DNA from 4 places in the Thermovenabulum gondwanense genome. Region 4 is predicted to be linked to each of the others. Evidence: riboswitches for the same ligand, from Rfam matches in the RefSeq annotation. Region 4 holds a riboswitch; each other region holds the start of a gene.
The links. A riboswitch is a leader RNA that binds a small molecule or an ion and turns the genes downstream of it on or off. The one in region 4 is predicted to bind cobalamin.
Positions count from the first base shown of each region.

Region 1: another riboswitch for cobalamin. It lies ahead of cobT (nicotinate-nucleotide--dimethylbenzimidazole phosphoribosyltransferase); the one in region 4 lies ahead of ATZ99_RS08010 (ECF transporter S component).
Region 2: another riboswitch for cobalamin. It lies ahead of ATZ99_RS04225 (cobyrinic acid a,c-diamide synthase CobB); the one in region 4 lies ahead of ATZ99_RS08010 (ECF transporter S component).
Region 3: another riboswitch for cobalamin. It lies ahead of ATZ99_RS08480 (ABC transporter substrate-binding protein); the one in region 4 lies ahead of ATZ99_RS08010 (ECF transporter S component).

Region 1 is NZ_LOHZ01000023.1:150,469-155,573, forward strand. It holds gene ATZ99_RS04235 (PAS domain S-box protein) at 1-966, shown strand, start outside; gene cobT (nicotinate-nucleotide--dimethylbenzimidazole phosphoribosyltransferase) at 968-2,020, opposite strand; cobalamin riboswitch at 2,108-2,284, opposite strand; tRNA gene ATZ99_RS04245 (tRNA-Leu) at 2,504-2,591, opposite strand; partial or broken gene ATZ99_RS04250 (hypothetical protein) at 2,874-3,128, opposite strand; gene ATZ99_RS12290 (transposase) at 3,335-3,613, opposite strand; gene ATZ99_RS11820 (hypothetical protein) at 3,734-3,871, shown strand; partial or broken gene ATZ99_RS12375 (IS3 family transposase) at 3,937-5,105, opposite strand, start outside.
Region 2 is NZ_LOHZ01000023.1:145,112-150,216, reverse strand. It holds gene ATZ99_RS04235 (PAS domain S-box protein) at 1-867, opposite strand, end outside; gene mgtE (magnesium transporter) at 1,251-2,564, shown strand; cobalamin riboswitch at 2,637-2,804, shown strand; gene ATZ99_RS04225 (cobyrinic acid a,c-diamide synthase CobB) at 2,928-4,232, shown strand; gene ATZ99_RS04220 (sirohydrochlorin chelatase) at 4,234-4,614, shown strand; gene ATZ99_RS04215 (precorrin-8X methylmutase) at 4,604-5,105, shown strand, end outside.
Region 3 is NZ_LOHZ01000036.1:29,130-34,234, reverse strand. It holds gene lpdA (dihydrolipoyl dehydrogenase) at 1-480, shown strand, start outside; gene ATZ99_RS08490 (bh protein) at 549-875, shown strand; gene ptsP (phosphoenolpyruvate--protein phosphotransferase) at 889-2,622, shown strand; cobalamin riboswitch at 2,641-2,818, shown strand; gene ATZ99_RS08480 (ABC transporter substrate-binding protein) at 2,969-3,940, shown strand; gene ATZ99_RS08475 (FecCD family ABC transporter permease) at 3,956-4,987, shown strand; gene cobU (bifunctional adenosylcobinamide kinase/adenosylcobinamide-phosphate guanylyltransferase) at 5,007-5,105, shown strand, end outside.
Region 4 is NZ_LOHZ01000035.1:18,795-23,899, forward strand. It holds gene ATZ99_RS08000 (GTP-binding protein) at 1-1,145, opposite strand, end outside; gene ATZ99_RS08005 (Spy/CpxP family protein refolding chaperone) at 1,457-1,927, shown strand; cobalamin riboswitch at 2,032-2,208, shown strand; gene ATZ99_RS08010 (ECF transporter S component) at 2,303-2,794, shown strand; gene ATZ99_RS08015 (hypothetical protein) at 2,784-3,530, shown strand; gene ATZ99_RS08020 (hypothetical protein) at 3,539-4,423, opposite strand; gene fabZ (3-hydroxyacyl-ACP dehydratase FabZ) at 4,482-4,904, opposite strand; gene ATZ99_RS08030 (hypothetical protein) at 4,974-5,105, opposite strand, start outside.

The DNA of each region.
Region 1 (5,105 bases), on a different contig from region 4:
CATGCGGTTGGCATTGTTAGAGATATTACCGAAAAGAAAAAATCTCAGATTGAAATCGAGAACATGTGGAGGATGTATTTTGAATTGGCTGAACATGCCCCCGTAGGTATTTTAAGATGCGACAAAGACGGGAATATAATTTACGTCAATAAAAAAGTATTGGAAATTTTGGGGTCACCTTCAGAAGAGGAAACCAGAAAAATAAATTTGCTTACTTTCCCCCACCTTGTGGGATACGGATTCTCGACAAAACTAAAAGAATGCTTAGAAAATAATAAAACTATAATTTTTGAAGTATTTTATAAATCCATATGGGGGAAGGATTTCTGGGCAAGGGTTCATATAAAACCCCATATTGAGAGCAATAAAGTTACAGGGGCCCTGATTATTCTTGATGATATAACCGATAGAAAAATTCTTGAGGAAAAAATTAGAAGACAGGCAATTAGACTTCGCAGATTATCCTATACGGATGATTTGACAGGAGCTTTTAACCGGAGATTTCTTTTAAAGAAACTGGAAGAAGAGATTGAAAGGGTTAAACGTTATGGGGGAAATTTTTCTATTATTTTGCTCGATATTGATAATTTTAAAAAGATCAATGACCGTTGCGGCCACAATACGGGTGACTTAGCCTTAAAATATGTAGTAAAAACTATAAAAGAAAGAATCAGGAAGGCTGATACTTTAGCGCGCTGGGGTGGTGAGGAATTTATCATCTTTCTCCCCAGCACGCCGGTAGAAAAAGCCACTATTTTAGCAGAAACATTGAGGGAGAATATATCCAGAATCACTCTCCCCTGCCCCGAAAAAGTCACCGCAAGCTTTGGGGTTGCAGGTTTTTTGGAGGGCGATACAATCGATAGTTTGATAAAAAGAGCGGATGACCTGATGTACAGGGCAAAAGAAAAAGGGAAAAATTGCGTTGCATGTCAAAAGGATGTGGATCACATAAACAATATGTAAATTATAACTCTTTTGATACTCCCGCTTCCTCAAAGGTTGCCATTTCTTTAATTATTTTTAAAGCGGCATCTACCAGGTTCATTGCCAGTACGGCCCCGGTGCCTTCTCCGAGGCGCATATTCATATGGAGCATGGGTTCAAGCCCTAAAAGTTTCAGCATAACTTTATGCCCGGGTTCCTGCGAAACGTGAGATGGGATCATAAAGTATACCGTTTTAGGCTCGATTTTTGATGCTATCAACGCCCCTGCGGTAGAAATAAACCCATCTATAATAACAGGAACCCTTCTGGAAGCCGCCCCAATAATACAACCCGCAATAGCGCCAATCTCTAAACCGCCCACCTTTGACAATACGTCAACCGGATCACCGGGGTCGGGCTTGTTTACTTTTATAGCTTTTTTCACCGCATTTATTTTCTTTAATAACCTTTCATCATCTACTCCGGTTCCCCTTCCCACCAAATTTTCGATCGGTTCATCGGCATATACCGCCAAAATAGCACTGCTCGGCGTTGTATTTCCTATTCCCATATCGCCCGTTGCAATAAGCTCGGCTCCCTTATCTATCACTTCCCAGGCGGTTTCAATACCCACCTCAATTGCCTTTATGGCTTCTTCCCTGCTCATGGCCGGCCCTTTTGTCATATTGTCGGTGCCCTTTTTTACTTTTTTTACTAATAAAGCAGGATGGTTAATATCCGCAGCTGTCCCTACATCCACGCATACTATTTTCGCCCCTTCGTGACGGGAAAGCACATTTATTGCCGCACCACCGGAGAGGAAATTTAAAATCATCTGCGGTGTTACTTCCTGGGGAAAAGCGCTTACTCCTTCTTCCACTACACCATGATCCCCGGCCATTACTACCACAACCTTGTTATTTATCCGGGGAAATACATCTTTTTTTATACCCGCCACCTTTACCGCCAGTTCTTCCAAGACTCCCAGACTGCCCCTGGGTTTTGTCAGGCTGTCAAGCCTTTCCTGAGCCCTTTTCATTGACACCTCATCCAGCACGCCAATACCTTCCATGGCTTTTTTTAAAATCTCCATAAAAAGTCCCTCCTTTAAATTTTTATAAAATAAAAAGTCCCCAAGCTGCGTGTAAATACACAACTCAGGGACTTTACCATCATCCCGAGGATTCAAGCTCTTCAGGCAGGTCTCCTGGCTTCGGTTCACCTTCCCTTACGCCTTCCCGGTTTCCCAGTGGCAAATTTGTAAAGGAAATCCCCGTTACAGTGGCGGGACCGCCCGGGATTTTCACCCGATTCCCTATTCTCCCCTTTTTTGGGGCACCTGAAAGCTAAAAATATTCACTTAATTATATTATAAAATACTTTACAAAATAATCAATTTCTTATTTATCATAATAATAAAGAATACCTGATTATATCTTACATAAAAATGATTATATATCTCAACTCTTTTTGCATGATATTGTAAATTAAGAAATAATTTTTTTCTTTTCCATTATACAACCCCTGTGTAAAAAAATAAACTTCCCCCTTTGGAGAAGTTTATATCTAAATAAAATGGTGCCGAAGGCGGGAGTCGAACCCGCACGGGTTTTGGGCCCACTGGATTTTGAGTCCAGCGCGTCTGCCAATTCCACCACTTCGGCACATCCTGATGCAATAAATATAATACCACAAGATTTTTTATTATTCAATAGTAAATTATGCAGAGCTTTTTGCTTTGTAGCATTTTTTTAATTTTTATCACTTATTTATTGCAATATTTTCCCTCTATTGAAATAACAAAAAGAATTTTTTGAAGCCAAAATGCAACCTGTTTTTTATTTCCATATTTTTCTAACCAAAAAAAGACAATACTAAACTAAACCACTTTTTTGTGGCTTCTTTGATATTCTTTTTATTGCTTTTTATAGTCATAATTGCTTATTTTATGCGGCATCCGGCTCCTTTTTTCTTTGAACCGGCTTTATCAGGCTACGCATTTCTTCTGCTTGTTTTTCTTTTATCCTTCCTAAGGCCATCGCAAGCATTATACATAGGGCTATACCGCATTTTATTTCCATTTTCTTTTTCCCTCTGATGTAGTGTTTCTCAAATCCAAAAGATTCATCTAATCTGCTGTTTACTCTTTCCACCGCTGTCCTTTTTTTGTAATACCTTCCCCATTTGTAGCTTGAACGGTCTTGCTGGCCCCTTAAGAGAATTGGACTAAAACGCACAAAATGATAAAATTTCTCTAGGTGCTTGCAAAACTATGCTCACAGTAAAAAAATAAAAAAGTCCTTATACCTGGCTGGACTCAAATTTAACAAATTATGGAATATATTTTGTTCTAGTTTAAAAGCTCGATTGAAAAGGCAAAAAACACCCCCTAAGCTTGATTGCAACTTTAAGCAACAAGCCACCGAAGTGACCTTACCTTGTCATGTTTTTTCGCTCTTAATGCGACTAAAGTCACCACATTCTGAGCAATTGCAGCTAAAACAAGCTCACAATAAGCACTTCGAAAATCAATCACAGTAAGACGACCGAGCATTAATGGAAGTTTTAATCTAGAAATTGACTGTTCCACAGCAATACGTTGCGAATAAATTTTTTCCCACAACTTTGAATTTCTCGGAATAGGGGTATTTCTACGGTAGTTGTCCTCGGAATAAGTGTATACCATTCGGCACTTTTGGAATTAGTGCAGGGATCGGGGCAAGTGCAGATGTAACCTCTTTTTCCTCGTTTAGTCAAAGGACATACCCATTTAATCCGATTTCTGGACTTACAAAATCCATCGTATTTGAACTTTAAACCGGGATTTTTAGGACACAAAGGGACACCTTCTGAATCTGAATCAGGTTTGAGTGCTATCGAAGCCAGCATCGGCGGTGAAATATTCATAACGAGAAATATCATGATGAAGGTGGAAACGGCTTAACCCCTTAATTTTGGACAATTTGACTTTAAAAAGTTCATTTTTTATATAAAATCTTTAAATTTGTATTAAACTCTTACTTCTACAGGATCTATCAAATTCAATAGAGTCTTTAGATAAAATTCATTTGGGCTAAGATAATTTATACCGGAATGTATTCTGACTTCATTATAAAATTTAATAAATTCCGACACGGCCTTATAGCCTTCTACGTATGTTTCAAATTCATTACATGCTAAGCATTCATGCTCAAGAATATTATTAAAAGATTCTATATGAGCATTTTTATTGGGTGTTTTGAAAGGTATTCTTTCATGTTCTATTTTCAAGTTGTTGCAGGTTTCTTCAAATAGGCTGCTAATAAACTGAGGTCCATTATCAGAACGTAAAATGAGTGTTTTTTCTTCATTATCGTATATTGCCCTTTTAAATAATGCACTTTTTAATGTAATAGCAATATCTAAAGCACTGCAGGAAAGGCCAATATGGCAATCAACTATAGAACTGTCATATACATCTATTATCGGTGCAATAAAAAAGAATCTATCTTCACCGGCAATATAACCATATTTAACATCTATCTCCCATAATTGGTTGGGAGCAGTAATTACACGATTTCGCGCTATTTTCCTTGGATGTTTTATTTTCTTTTGCCTTTGAGGACGTAATATATCTAATTCTTTACAAAGACGGTATACTTTCTTCTTGTTTATATAAAGGTTGTATTTTTTCCTCAGACAAACTGTTAGTTTTATATAACCGTAAAATTCTCCTTCACTTTCAATTAATTCACATAGCCATTCTTTTATTTGTTCATCGCATATACGTTTTCCTTCTTTATTAAAAGAGTAACCGGGGTAAGGTCTACCACCTTTATTGTTTTTGATTTCTTTTTTATAGGATTTATTGTAGTAATATGTTGAACGGCTAATCCTTAATATTTTTAAAACTAAATTTGCTTTATATCCGGCATTTATCCATGTGGGCGGGTTTTTTTAAAAGATCACGTAGAATAGCTATTTCTAAATCTTTTTCTCCTAATAATTTTTTAAGGCTTTCATTTTCTTTTTCGAGGTTTTTAATATTTGTAGGCTCGTAATTTATTAATTGGTTTTTATTTATCCCAGCAGGCTCATTATTTCGTTTATATTCTCTGACCCATCTTGCAACTATACTGGAAGAAATATTATGCTTTCTTCCAACGATAGAGCAATTACCGGTTTCTAAAGCTTCTTTA
Region 2 (5,105 bases), on a different contig from region 4:
AACGACTTTTCCCTCATCGTTTATTACTGTAATAGCATCAAAGGCGGAATCGGTCAGCAATTTTATTATGTAGTCCTTTTCCGCAAGCTTTTTTTCGAAGACTTTTTGATAGGTAAGATCTTGTACATTAGCAACGCATAATTTCTTTCCGAGGTAATCCAGCACGTTCAGTTCTACCTGCACAGGATAAGTAGTTTTATCCTTTCGAAGATGATAGGTTTTAAAAGCTACCGAGGTTTCCTTTTTATCGCATAATTTCTGGATTAATTCTCTGATAGGACTTTCAAGGATTTCCGGCGCTATATCGCGAGGAGAAAGATTTTTTATTTCTTCTTCGGAATACCCTAAGTTTTCCCGGGCATTTTTATTTGCGGTTATAAATTTATTGTTCTGTAAATCCGTGATTAAAAGCTCATTGGGAGAATTTTCAAAAATATGTTTAAACATACTGGCAAGGTTATTGACACTGTATAGCTTCAATGCCATTTCAATAGCGGAAATAATTGCCTCATTGCTTACCTTTTTTTCTAAGTAACCATATGCCGTTGTTTCCTTTATTCTATTTATTACTTCCGGGGAAGTTTTGGCGGTCAAAAATATTATGGGAATATCCTTTTTTTGAAGGATCTTTTTTGCTACTTCAATTCCGTCCATTTCGTCTCCAAGTTCTATATCCATCAAAATCAGGTCGGGTGAAAAGGTATAAAAAGCCATATCGATGGCTTCAAAAGAATTGGACGCGGTCCGGACCTCATACCCATTTGCTGTAAGAAGATCCGACATCATTACCCTTAAAAGACGGCTGTCATCCACGACAAGTATTTTTATCCTTTCAGAATCTAAAGTTCTATTCTCAGATATTCCCATTTGTGTGCCCCCTCAAAAAATGATAAAAATTTGGCTTTTTATCAGTATTATACCATTTAGGGTTTTATGTGTTATAAGGTATTTATCAAGTTTATGAAATTTTTTATTGTCTGCTGGGCAGGTTTTAAAAATATGGATTTTTTGACTTTAAGAAGTTTAAAATTTTTTACGGAAAAGATATAATTAAAATTAGAATGTATAGTCAAAAAGGGGGTGGTCTGGTGGATCCCTTACCTCAATCGTATTGTTTTGTTTTCTTAGTAAATACACAAAATAAAAAGGGGGGAAACTCGCCGGAACCACTCCCTGCCGATGTTGTCCCCCCTAAATTTTAGGGGGTGTTATTTTTGGACATCGAAAGAAACAAGGATAATTTTAGGGAGATGTTTAGAAAAAAGGACTTTATGGCATTAAAAGAAGAAATGTCCGTGCTACCCAGCCAGGATGTGGCTGAAATATTAAACCAAATGGAAGCAAAAGAAAGTTTAATAGCTTTTAGACTACTACCAAAGGATAAAGCAGCGGATGTATTTTCGTATTTATCTGACAAAATAAGAGCCGCTTTTTCCAAAATGATTGAAGAAGATGAATTAAAAAGCCTCATTGAAGATTTATTTTTTGATGATAAAATAGATTTTTTGGAAGAAATGCCGGCTAATGTGGTTAAGAAAATACTTAAGGGAACACCGGAAAGCGAACGGAGGTTGATTAATCAGTTTCTGCAGTATCCAGAGCATTCAGCTGGAAGTATTATGACGATTGAATTCGTAGATTTAAAAGCCGATATGACGGTGGAAGAAGCCCTTTCTCATATACGCTATACGGCACCAAAGAAAGAGACCATTTATACATGCTACGTTATAGATAATCAAAGGCACCTTTTAGGAACTGTCTCTTTAAAAGACCTTGTAGTAGCTGAACCGAACCAAAAAATAGATGATCTTATGGACAAACATATAATTGCGGTTAAAACGGATGATGATCGGGAATACGTGGCTTCACTTTTTAAGAAATACGACTTATTGAGCATGCCTGTAGTGGATCGGGAAAACCGACTGGTGGGGATAATCACAATTGATGACGTTGTGGATGTTTTAGAACAAGAAAATACAGAAGATATTCAGAGGATGGGAGGAATAAGACCAAGCGAGGAATCTTATTTTAATCAGAGCCCTTTTACCATGGCCAAAAATCGATTACTATGGTTGTTTGCTCTTATGGTTTCTGCTACCTTTACCGGGCGTATTATACAACGGTATGAAGAACTTTTGCAAACTATGGTAATACTTGCCGCATTTATTCCAATGCTTATGGATACCGGAGGGAATGCTGGCTCTCAATCATCCACAATGGTTATTAGAGGTCTGGCTCTGGGCGAAATAAAATCACGAGATGCTTTAAAAGTTATGTGGAAGGAACTTGTCGTAAGTATTATTGTGGGTATATCTCTTGCAGGTTTAAATTTTTTAAGGCTAATCGCTATCGAAAAAGTAAATTATGCAATAGCTTTTGTGGTAAGTACTACTTTGATTGTCGTGGTTGTACTGGCAAAAGTGGTAGGCGGACTGCTCCCACTTCTTGCTAAAATGGTTAAAATCGATCCTGCAATAATGGCAAGTCCCCTGATTACTACAATTGTAGATGCCATGGCGCTTATTTCTTATTTTAAAATTGCCGGGATATTCTTGAAAATTTAAGGTTTTTCTATTACATTCGCTATTGAAAAATTAATGATTTGTATTATAATAAAAATAAAGTAAATTCAAACTGAATACGGTGAACTCAGGGGTGCTTTGAGCTTAAAAGGGAAAGCGGTGAAAATCCGCTGCAGCCCCCGCTACTGTATACGGAGACGAATCCAGTCCCACTGGGAAACCGGGAAGGGTGGAGGAGGATGACCCGTGAGCCAGGAGACCTGCCTCTGGGTAGATGCCGGTCCTTCGGTGGGAAGGGAAAGGCAAAAAGACGAACTTTAAACTGCAAAAAGCCTACCCTTTGGGTAGGTTTTTTTAATACTCTCCGCCGAAGGTGGAGGGTAATTTTTTTTGATGAGGTGCGTTATGAAGGGAATCGTAATCTCAGCTCCTTCCAGCGGAAACGGAAAAACTTTGTTTACAATGGGGCTATTAAAAGTATTAAAAGATATGAATTTTTCGGTATTCCCGTGCAAGGTGGGACCGGATTACATCGATACAGGGTTTCTGGGGAGGGCCGCGGGGGTAACCGCGCAGAATCTTGATCCTTTTCTTCAGGGGAAGGATTATAAAAAACTGTTAGAAAAAAATAACGACTTTTGTGTAATTGAAGGGGTTATGGGCTTTTTCGACGGTATTTCCAATACCTTTATAAATTCCACCTTTCATATAGCGAGGGAATTCGGTCTTAATTCGGTGCTCGTATACACCCCGAAGGGGGAAATGTTTTCGGCGGCGGTGAAGATCAAGGGGATGGTGGACTTCAGTAGAGGGGTAATAAAAGGGGTGGTGCTAAACAGGGTTTCCCTTACCGCCTATAAGCTGTTAAAAGAGGCCATCGAGAAATACGCGGGTGTAAAGGTGCTGGGCTACATCGAGGAGGATAAAGGGCTTGCGGTAAATTCCCGGCATCTCGGGCTCATTCAGAATACGGAGATAGAGGGATTTAACGAAATCCTGGATAGGATGGCCTATCGCATAAAAGAAAGCGTGGATGTAAAAGAGCTGCTTGGGCTTTTTGAAGAAATGGACCTACCCGGAGAAGGATTTAGCTTACCCTTGAAAACCAACCGCAAAGCCGCTGTGGCATTTGATAAAGCCTTTTCCTTTTATTACAGGGAAAATATTAATATTTTATCGAACCTTTTCGACGTTACTTTTTTTTCCCCGATGAAGGATAAACGCCTTCCCGATTGCGATTTCCTTTATATAGGCGGGGGATATCCCGAGGTCTTTAAGGAGGAGCTTTCGGAAAACCGCTCCATGCTTCGTTCCATAAGGGAATTTGCCGAAGGGGGCGGGTATATATTCGCCGAGTGCGGAGGGCTTATGTACCTCACCCGAAAAATTGACGGGTTTGAGATGACAGGGGTATTCGACGGAGAAAGCCGTATGACAGATAGGCTGCAGAACTTCGGATACGGTAAGGCAAGGGTTTTGGAAGACTGCCTCATAGGACCGAAAGGCTTTCAATTTAACGTCCATGAATTTCACAAGTCCGTTTCGAACATCAACAAAAAAAGCTGCCTCCTGATAAAAAGGGTAAGGGATGAAGGGGAAAACCCGTGCGGTTATCAGTACAAAAACACCTTCGGCATGTATCCCCACGTGAGCTTCCTCGGCAGCTTTAAAATCCTCGAAAGTATATTGAATAAAATGGGGAGGGGTTGAAATGGAAGCGATTTTGCTGATAAGTCACGGAAGCAGGGAAGACTCTACGGTAATGACGGTGGAAAGGGTGGCGAGAGAGCTGGAAAAAGCCTTGGGGAAAAGGGTGGTTCCTGCTTTTATGGAGTTCAACGAACCCGGCGTGGAAAAAGCCCTGGAACTATTATACCAGCAGGGGTATAAGAAAGTTACGGTGCTTCCCTATTTCCTCTTTTCGGGAATTCATATGAAAAAAGACGTACCAAAAATAATAAATTCCTTTGTAAGGGATAAAGGGGCCGTGAAGGTAAATATGGTTTCACCCATAGGTTACCACCCACTATTAATAGAAATCTTAAAGGACAGGTTAAACGAAGGAAGGGAAGAAAAGGGCGATGTTCATTAAGGACCCCGAATTGATAGAAAAAAAGAGCTTTGAAATTATAAAATCGGGGCTTTTAAAAAGTCACGGGGATGGAGAACTTCAAATAATCCTCAGGGCCATACACGCCACAGGGGATTTCGATTACGAAAACCTGCTGGTTTTCAAAAATAACCCCGTGGAGGCGGCGCGCGGGGCATTTGATAAAGGCTGCAGGGTATTTGCGGATACCCGAATGGCTTATTCGGGAATAAACAAAAGGTTTTTGGATGAAATGGGTGGGAAAATCTTTTGCTTCATAGATGAGGAAGAAACCAGGGTTATCGCCGAGAAAAAAAGGATTACCCGATCCATGGCATCCGTAGAAAGGGCTCTCATGGAGGGAGCGGATGTTTTCGTCATAGGCAACGCCCCCACCGCTCTTTTTTACCTTTGTTCCCTAATCGAAAGGGAAAGGGTGCTTCCCTCGCTGGTGATAGGGGTGCCGGTGGGTTTCGTTGGAGCCCGCGAGTCAA
Region 3 (5,105 bases), on a different contig from region 4:
GCAATTGGAGATATTGTTGGAAAATACCAGCTGGCTCATGTGGCTTCCCATGAGGGGATTGTTGCAGCAAAAAACATTCTTGGAGAAAACGAAAAAATGGATTATAAAGCCATTCCCTTTTGTGTATATTCCCACCCGGAAATTGCAAGTGTGGGCATGAGTGAAGATGAAGCTAAAAGAATTTACGGAGAGATAAAAGTGGGCAAATTTCCTTTCATTGCAAATGGACGGGCTTTAACTTTGGGACAAAATTCCGGTTTTGTAAAAATTATTTCTGAACCCAAATATAATGAGATACTGGGTGTTCATATGATAGGCCCAAACGTAACTGAACTTATTTCGGAGGCTGTACTTGCTATAAAATTAGAATGTACCGCGGAAGAATTGGTAAATACCGTGCATGCTCATCCAACCCTAAGTGAAGTGACTATGGAAAGTGCTTTCGATTTACTGGGTATTCCGATACATAAAATCAATTAGGAAAATATTGCAACTTCTTAAATTAAAAGTTATATTATATTTATAATAATCGTCAGGAGGTCCGGGGTATGGATGGTAAGACCTCGAGAATGGAGGCTGAGCTTTTTTGCCTGCATTGCAATAAAGAAACCCCGCATACAGTGTATTACGCAGGAAATATTTTGAAGAGGATAAAATGCGAGGAATGCGGTAGCGAAATAGAGATAAGAAGGGAAAAACTTCTTGAAAACTATGCCCTTGACTTTATTGAGAGGATTTTGACGAAACCTTACAGAATGACAAAAGAACTGGAAGGGGATTTAAAAAAATTTATCCTTTCCCTGCCCATTAGAATTGTTACCAAACCTTATCGAATTGTAAAAGAGGTGGAAGATATTTTAAAAAAAGAAGAATAGTTGGGGGGAGAATATGTATAAAGGTATTGCAGCTTCACCGGGTATAGCTATTGGGAAAGCTTTTATTTATAAGAACATTGAAGTGAAAGTTGAACAAAGATGGGTTAATGAGGATGAAGTTGAGGCAGAACTTCTAAAACTAAATAAATCCATAAATTTATCCAAAGAACAACTGCAACGGATAAAAGAAAATGCTCTGGAAAAATTAGGAGAAGATAAGGCCAGAATCTTTGAAGCTCATTTAATGGTTTTAGAGGACCCGGTTCTATTTTCAGAGATTGAGGAAAAAATAAAAAACGAAAAATTATGCGCTGAATTTGCAGTTAAAACGGTAATTGACGGATATATAGATATTTTTTCTTCTATGGAAGATGAATACATGAGAGAGAGGGCAGCGGATATTAGGGATGTAGGGGAAAGGATAATTAAAAATATTTTAGGCATCCCAATAAAAAGCTTATCGGAGTTAAATGATACGGTGATTGTTCTGGCAAAGGACTTAACCCCTTCCGATACCGCTCAGCTGGACAAAAATAAAGTGTTAGCCTTTGCTACCGATATGGGTGGCAGAACTTCTCATACCGCCATTATGGCAAGATCGCTGGAAATTCCTGCTGTAGTTGGGTTGCAGGAAGTCAGTGAAAAAGTAAAGGACGGAGAACTGGTTATTGTGGATGGTATAAACGGAATCTTAATAGTTAATCCCGATAGCGACACATTGAAAAACTACATGGACAAAAAAGATGAGTATTTAAAAATTAAAGAAGAAATGAAGGAACTTCTTTTTTTAAGTGCTGAAACTGTAGATAAAAAAAGAAGGGTAGAGTTATCGGCGAATATAGGTACTCCCAAAGATGTTAAGGGTGCCTTGGAAAATGGAGCGGAGGGTATTGGACTGTATAGAACAGAGTTTTTATATATGGATAGGGAGGACATGCCCTCGGAAGAAGAACAATATAAAGCTTATAAAGAAGTAGTTGAGGCAATGCAGGGTAAGCCGGTAATAATAAGGACCCTCGATATAGGAGGAGACAAAAAACTACCCTACCTTGAAATGCCCGAAGAATTAAACCCTTTTTTAGGGTTCAGAGCTATCAGACTGTGTTTGGATAGAAAAGATTTATTTAAAGTGCAATTAAGGGCGATTTTGCGAGCCAGTGCTCATGGCAAGATAAGGATTATGTACCCAATGATTTCCGGGATAGACGAGATAAGAAAAGCTAACCGGGTATTAGAAGAAGCCATGGAAGAACTGAAAAAAGAAGGAGTAGCCTTTGATGAAAATATAGAAGTAGGCATAATGGTAGAAATTCCTTCTGCCGCAGTGTGTGCGGATATTCTTGCCAAGGAAGTGGACTTTTTCAGTATTGGGACCAATGACCTTATTCAGTATACATTGGCAGTAGATCGAATGAACGAAAAAATCGCCTATCTTTATGAACCCTTTCATCCTGCAATAATAAGGCTTATAAAGAATGTAATTGATGCCTCGCACAGAGAAGGAAAATGGACGGGAATGTGCGGGGAAATGGCAGGAGAACCCCTGGCAGTACCGCTTCTTTTAGGTTTAGGGCTTGACGAATTTTCTATGAGCGCTACTGCAATACCTTTTGCAAAAAAGATAATAAGGTCCTTCGAATACGATGAAGCAAAAGAACTGGCGGAAAAAGTACTTTTAATGGAAAGTGCGGAGGATATCAGGTTACTAATAAAAGAAACTTGTAATAAAAAGGGAATTAACTTATAATAGTTCTTAGAATAAAATGAATAAAGTAAAGCTTCAGGTGCGGATTGCTTAATAGGGAATCAGGTGAAAGTCCTGAGCGGTCCCGCCACTGTAACCGGTGATGTACTGCAGTTTGCCACTGGGGAGTTATACCCCTGGGAAGGCGCAGGAAAGATGAACCGGGAGCCAGGAGACCTGCCTGAAGTTTTGTACTGAACCTTCGGAAGAAAGGGGGAGTACAGGTATTAATGGAGAAAAACCCAACTTTTCCTTCCCGAAAGGTTGGGTTTTTTAGTTACATAAAAAGTAATTTCTCAGGCTTGAATAAAAAATAAATTAAAAACATGCAATAAGAGGAGGAAGAACCGTGAAAAACAAAATTATTGTCAAAAATCTCTTAACAATTTTGTTAATAGCTGCCATTATTGTAGTTGGTTTGTCTGGCTGCAGCAAAAACAGCAAAAATAATGATTCGCAAAATTCAAATTCTAATAATGGACTTTTCCCTGTAACGTTAAAAGACAGCCTTGGCAGGGAGGTTAAGATTGAAAAGGAACCCTTAAGAATAATTTCTTTATCCCCCAGCAATACGGAAATATTATTTGCCCTGGGTTTAGGCGATAGGGTTGTAGGTGTTACAAACTATTGTGATTATCCCGGAGAAGCTAAAAGCAAAGAAAAAATAGGAGATTTTTCAAATCCTAATATAGAAAAAATAATATCGCTAAATCCGGATCTTGTACTTGCCACAACCATGCATGAAAAGCCAGTAAAAAGATTGGAAGAATTGAAAATACCGGTTATAGTGCTGGAACCAAAAAATATTGAAGAAATGCTTGATAGTTTGATTCTCGTAGGGAAGGCCACCGGAAGAGAAAAGGATGCCACTGAACTTGTAAATTCTCTGAAAAAGAGAATAGATGCCGTAAAAGAGAAAGTTTCATCTATACCTGAGGATAAAAAACCTACTGTATTTTATGAATTATGGCCTTCACCCATTACCACTGTCGGGCCGGGGACTTTTGTAGATGACCTTATAACCAAAGCGGGTGGGAAAAATATTGCAGGCGATTCGGATAAGCCTTATCCCGTTTATGGACAGGAAGTAATAATAGCTAAAAATCCTGATATTATAATATTTTCTCATCACGGTACTAACGGTGTAAATGAACAGACAAAAGAAGACATTCTTAAAAGACCCGGTTGGAGCAATATCAATGCAGTAAAAAATGACAAGGTATTTTACGTGGATGAAAATATTATTCAAAGACCCACACCGAGACTGGTGGATGGGTTGGAACAATTTTCAAAAATTATACATCCAGAGATTTTTAAATAATTACCGGAGGGGAAGATGTTCCGTAAAATTACGAAAAGGTATATCTATTTTCTATTAATATTATTAATTTTCCTGGGAAGCGTAATATCCATAAGTATAGGTGCCTTTTATATACCGGCAAAAAAGATACCCCTGATCCTGTTATCCTTATTTACTAAAAGAGAATATGACTTAACTTTTGCGGAAAAAGTTATAATTCTTAATTTCAGGCTTCCCAGGATAATACTTTCTTTTATTGTGGGGGCTGAACTTTCCTGTGCAGGAGTAATTTATCAGGGAATGTTCAGGAATCCTTTAACCGATCCTTACGTTATTGGGGCGTCGTCGGGAGCATCCTTAGGAGCTTCGGTAGCTATATTGTATTTTCAAGGTATGAATTTTATTGGAATGAACGCGACCCCTTTTTTTTCTTTTCTTGGCGCTCTTTTTGCAGTATTTCTCGTATGGTCTATAGCACGAATTGGTGGGAAAACCCTTTCATTTTCAATTTTGCTTTCGGGAATAGCTGTTAGCAGTTTTCTTTCAGCTATTGTGTCGTTTCTCATGTACGCTTCAGGAGAAAAATTAAAAAACATTTATTTCTGGCATCTGGGCAGCTTTTCTTATCAGGGATGGAAGGAAGTGATTATTAACCTTCCTTATGGAATAACAGGATTTTTAGCGGGTTTATTTATTTTAAGAGGACTGAACGTCTTGCAACTGGGCGAAGAAACTGCTTTTTTCACCGGGGTGGACGTGGAATTATTAAAAAAACTATGTTTGATTTCAGCTTCTCTACTTACCGCTTCTGCAGTTGCTTTTTGTGGTATAATTGGGTTTGTGGGTCTCATTATACCCCATATTTCAAGACTAATAATAGGCCCAGACCATAGAAATCTATACGTTTTTTCTGCTTTATTTGGTGGACTTTACCTTATGGTGATGGATACCCTTGCAAGAGTGATTATAGCCCCATCTGAAATGCCCGTAGGTATAATCACAGCTTTAGTGGGTGGGCCTTTCTTTCTATATCTATTGATAAAAAATAGGAAAATAGATTTTTCATAAGTTTCGGGAGGATTAAAAGATGATAATTTTTATCACCGGAGGGGCAAGAAGCGGGAAAAGCTCTTTTGCGGAAAAATTGGCAAGAGAAACTGACGGCAGGGTAATTTATATTGCTACC
Region 4 (5,105 bases):
TTATTTATCGTTTCTTGCAGTTCCCTCATTTGCTCCTCACCGTAGCCCATAGCGGGAAGAATTAAGGAAAGGTGCTTGTATTTTTCGTAGGTGTCTTTTATGCTTCCTACGGAGTATTTTCTGGGGTCTACTATCTCGGAAGCGCCGTATTTTTTGGCGGCAACATATCCCGCCCCGTAAGTCATTTCCCCGTGGGTCAGGGTGGGACCATCTTCAATTACCAGCACCCTTTTACCTTTAATCTTTTCCGGATCTTCCACAAAAATGGGCGAAGCAGCCTCCACCACCATTGCCTTGGGATTTACCGCTTCTATGCTCTTTCTTACCGCGTCTATTCCCTCCGGCGAAGCGGTATCTATTTTATTTATTACCAGAACATCGGCCATCCTCAAGTTGGTTTCGCCGGGATGGTATTTCATTTCATGTCCCGGCCGGTGAGGATCCACCAATACGATGTGAAGATCCGACCTGTAAAAGGGAAAATCGTTGTTGCCGCCATCCCAGACAATAATATCCGCTTCCTTTTCCGCCTCTCTTAAAATCACTTCGTAATCCACTCCAGCGTAAACCACTATGCCCATATCGATGTGGGGCTCGTATTCCTCTCTTTCTTCAATGGTACATTTATGGAAATCCAGGTCCTCATAGGAGGCAAATCTCTGGCAAATCTGTTTGGATAAATCCCCGTAGGGCATGGGATGTCTTATAGCCACAACTTTTTTACCCATATCCTTTAAAACTTTGCAAACCTTCCTGGTTGTTTGACTCTTCCCCACCCCCGTTCTTACAGCACAAACGGAAACTACCGGTTTTACAGACTCAAGCATGGTGCTTTTAGGCCCAAGAAGCTTGAAATCCGCTCCTGCGCTTAAAGCCCTTGAGGCCTTATGCATAACTTCCTCATGGGATACATCGCTGTAGGCAAAAATCACTTCATGGATATTAAAATTTTTAATAAGTCTTTCTAACTGTTCTTCAGGATATATGGGAATTCCATCCCTGTATAAATCTCCCGCCAGATCAGAAGGATACTTCCTCCCTTCAATATTCGGTATTTGAGTTGCGGTAAATGCCACCACTTCATATTGTTCATTGTTCCTGAAATAGGTGTTGAAAACGTGAAAGTCCCTTCCCGCTGCTCCCATTATTAAAACCCGTTTTTTCAATAAAACCCCTCCCTCTTGAATTATTTTAACGCAGGAATATTGTTAGCAATTTCCATGCCAGTATTAATTTGCATTACAAACCCGTATTTTATGATTTAATTTTTTAAAAAAATATTAAATCTCCTGCAAAATTTTTTATATTGCGCAAAATATTTTTGCAGTAGTCGGAATAGGAAAACATTTGATTACTTTTTTTAAAAAAATTTTTATAATTTGTTTTTATTTTCATCACAAAATCATCATAAATTAGGTCTATACTAATAATGACAAACAAAAAAGGAGGGATTCACTTGAAGAAAAAACTGCTTGTAATGGGGATTCTGTTGGTTTTCATCCTGAGCGCTGCTTCCTTAGCATATGCATTCCCCGGATATGGTTTGGGAAAAGGCCAGGCTTTTAAGGACCTGAATCTCACCGATGAACAGATTAAAAAAATAACGGATATTAGAACTCAATACTTTGACAAAATGCTTACCCTTAGAAACGATTTAGCTAAATTGAATTTTGAGCTCAGAAATCTTTACCTGCAAAATAACCCGGATCAGAAATTAATTGACGATAAAATATCAAAAATTAAAGAGCTCAAGGATAAAATGCTTTCTTTAAAACAGGAAGAATTTGAAAAAATAAAAGGAGTTTTAACTACAGAACAGCTTTCAAAGCTTCAAAACCAGCAAGGCCTACCCGGGGGAATTAGAGGAAAGGCAGGAAGAGGTTTTGGAGTTAAAGGTTTCGGCCGCGGTTTTTGTCCCTTGTATTAACCTTTAATTTATATGCCCTTCGGGGCTTTTTTTATTTTCTCTTTTAATTGACTTTTGAGTTTTATTTTAATATAATTTTTATGAAAAAATATTTTTTAAAAATTAAAATAGCATAGCTTTAAGGTGCCCCTTTGTGGGGAGAATAGGGAAGTCCGGTGAGATTCCGGCGCGGACCCGCCACTGTAAGGGGGATGTTCCTTACAAGAGCCACTGGAAAAACCGGGAAGGCGTAAGGAAAAATGAACCCGAGCCAGGAGACCTGCCTTAAAGCAATACCGGTGGATGATGGCAAAGTCCACGGTCTAATAAATTAGACTGTGGACTTTTTATTTTTGAGATAAAATTTTATTAAAACTTATAACGGAGGTGCTTTCTATGTCAGGTAATGTCAAAAAAGTAATTTACATGGCCTTATTTATTTCATTAAGCTACTTGGGGGCAAATATAAAAATGTTAAGCCCAACGGGCACCGTAGCCTTAGATTCCATGCCCGGGTTTTTAGCAGCTCTGGTTATCGGCCCCGTTAGCGGAGCCTTCTGTGCGTTTTTGGGGCATATATTTACAAGCCTTCTTTCTGGTTTCCCCCTTACCTTTCCGTTACACCTTTTGATAGGAGTAGAAATGGGTATTTTTGCCTGTATATTTGGAAAGGTATATAAGAAAAACAGTTTAATCGGAGATGCAGCGGGCATATTGTTAAACGGAATTATCGCGCCTGCCAGTTTTATCCCCCTTAAAGGATTCGGGATTCCTTTCTTTTTAGCCATGGTATTCCCACTGCTTTTTGCATCATTTATAAATATCATTCTTGCCGATTTAGTGTTCAGAGGATTAAAAAAGCTGTCGGGTGATAAAAGTGTCTTCTGATCTTTTTAGCCTGATAAACACCTATAGAGACGTTACTTTAATAAAACTGCAGGACCGCACACTTCTTGTCATAGCCTGCGATTCCGCGGGGGGAATTGGGGAAAAAGAGATGGATGCTGTAAAGGTATCCCCTTACATACTTGGAAGATTTACTTCCAGGGTTTCTTTAATGGAGATTATCTCAATTAATGCTCGCCCCATCTCATTAAGCATCACCATTTGCGCGGAGCCCCATCCCACAGGGGACCTTATTCTCAATGGTATTATGGACGAACTAAGGGAAATTGGATTACAGGGTATTTCCTTTACCATCAGCACGGAAAAAAATATTAAAACCGTACAAACCGGTTTGGGTGTTACATGCATAGGTCTTTGCAAAGATGATAACCTTCTTCTGGGAAAGGTTCAAAAGGGCGATAAAATATACATTGCCGGTATACCAAAGGTGGGCAAAGAGGTCAATTTAAATGACCCGGCAATTTTTGATTTAAAAGCACTGTTAAAACTTAAAGAATCAAAAAATGTAAAAGAAATAATCCCGGTTGGTTCAAAGGGGGTTCTGGGAGAGTTAGAAAATTTCTCTATTTGTAATTCCCTTAAATATAAGTTTTTTAATCCATTGCCAATTGATATAAAAAAGTCTGCCGGGCCTTCCACCTGTGCTATAATTTTTTCTAAGGACACGCTAAAATCCGAGTTGGAAGTGCCCCTTTACCTCATAGGTGAAATAGAGTAATCCTTAACTTAACTTTTACCCTTCTCCACCATTTCAATAGCCTTTTTTAAATTATTTTGAGCTATGGTAAACTTTATTTTTACCAGGTTCGGATCTTTTGCCTTGAGGGCTTCAATGAGGTCTTTTACGGCAAATTCGGTTTTCTTGTTCAATACCGGGTCCTCCACAATGGCCTTTGCATACTCCCAGGATTTTACCGCTTCCAGCAGGTCCTTTTGAGATTCCTCATAATTGCCCTTAAGACCTTTATAGGTGGCAGACCTTATATAAAACAACGTTTTTTTGGCCGGTCCCGCCGCCTTTTCTTTCGGATCTTTGTAATATCCCAGTAAAGTTCCGAATAAATCATTAGAGGTAGAAATGGCTCCGTATAAATCTTTCCTGGTAAACATCATCGTTAACTGATTTAATTTTTCATTGAATGCATTTAGTTCATCTTCTCCATAGCCCTGAAGGGCTGCTTCACCCCGGAAATTGTCCCATAAACCGTGAATTCCTTCTACCTTACTTTCACTTTTTATCCATTCAGGTTCCTGTTTCTGTTCCTGCCCGCCGGAAGAACCTTCTTTCGACTTTCCCTGGTCCGATTTTTCTCCTCCTTTTTGTTGTTCTTTACTTTGCTCCTGCTTGGCCTGCCCTGTCTTTTCCACCTTATTTTTTTCTTCGGGAATTACCTCTTTAAAATATTCCTTTTCCAATTCTTCAATAAGGGAATTTATATCTTCCTCCATCTTTCTCAACAGGTTTTCCGTTTTTTTACTTTTTTCAGATTCAGGGTTTGTACTCGACTCGCTCTTCCCCTTAGAACAGCCGCTCGTTATCATCAAAAGTGCCATTAATAAAATTAAAAGGTAAAAAAATACCCTTAAGGTTTTCGAGGTATTTTTTTGCATACGGGACACCTCTCATTTTAACCTTAAGAGTATTTTCCCTCAAAAGTTATAATTTTATTTATGTTACTGCAAAGGTAAGCTCGCCTTCAGCAGCTATTTCATCCGCCACATAGGCTACCGCTTTCCCCTTGCCGATATTTCCTTTGATTTTAATTATGCTTACTTCCAGTATTAAAGTATCTCCCGGCAAAACCCTTCTTTTAAACCTCATTTTGTCAATCCCGGCAAAAAGTATCAATTTGCCCCTGTATTTTTCCGAACACAGCAAGGTAAAAGCACCTACCTGAGCCAAAGCCTCTACGATCAATACTCCGGGCATTATGGGATTTCCGGGAAAATGCCCCTGAAAGAAGGGTTCATTAAAGGTAACGTTCTTTAATCCCTTGGCGTATTTTTCCGGTTCTATTTCCAGTATTTTATCCACCAGCAAAAAAGGATATTTATGAGGAAGGGTTTGCAGTATTTGTATAATATCCATCATATAAACTCTCCCTGCTTTGTTTTGTTTTTTAATTATATTTTTTTTTCCGTTTAAATATTTCGTAGCCCACTATATATACCTGGAAAGGTCATTGTAAAGTTTTTCCGCTATACCAAAACCCTTGCTCTCCGAAATTTTCTCTGCAAAAGCATCGATGAAAAAGTCCCTTGCTACCTCAAAAGAAAAATCTCCGTTTTGTCC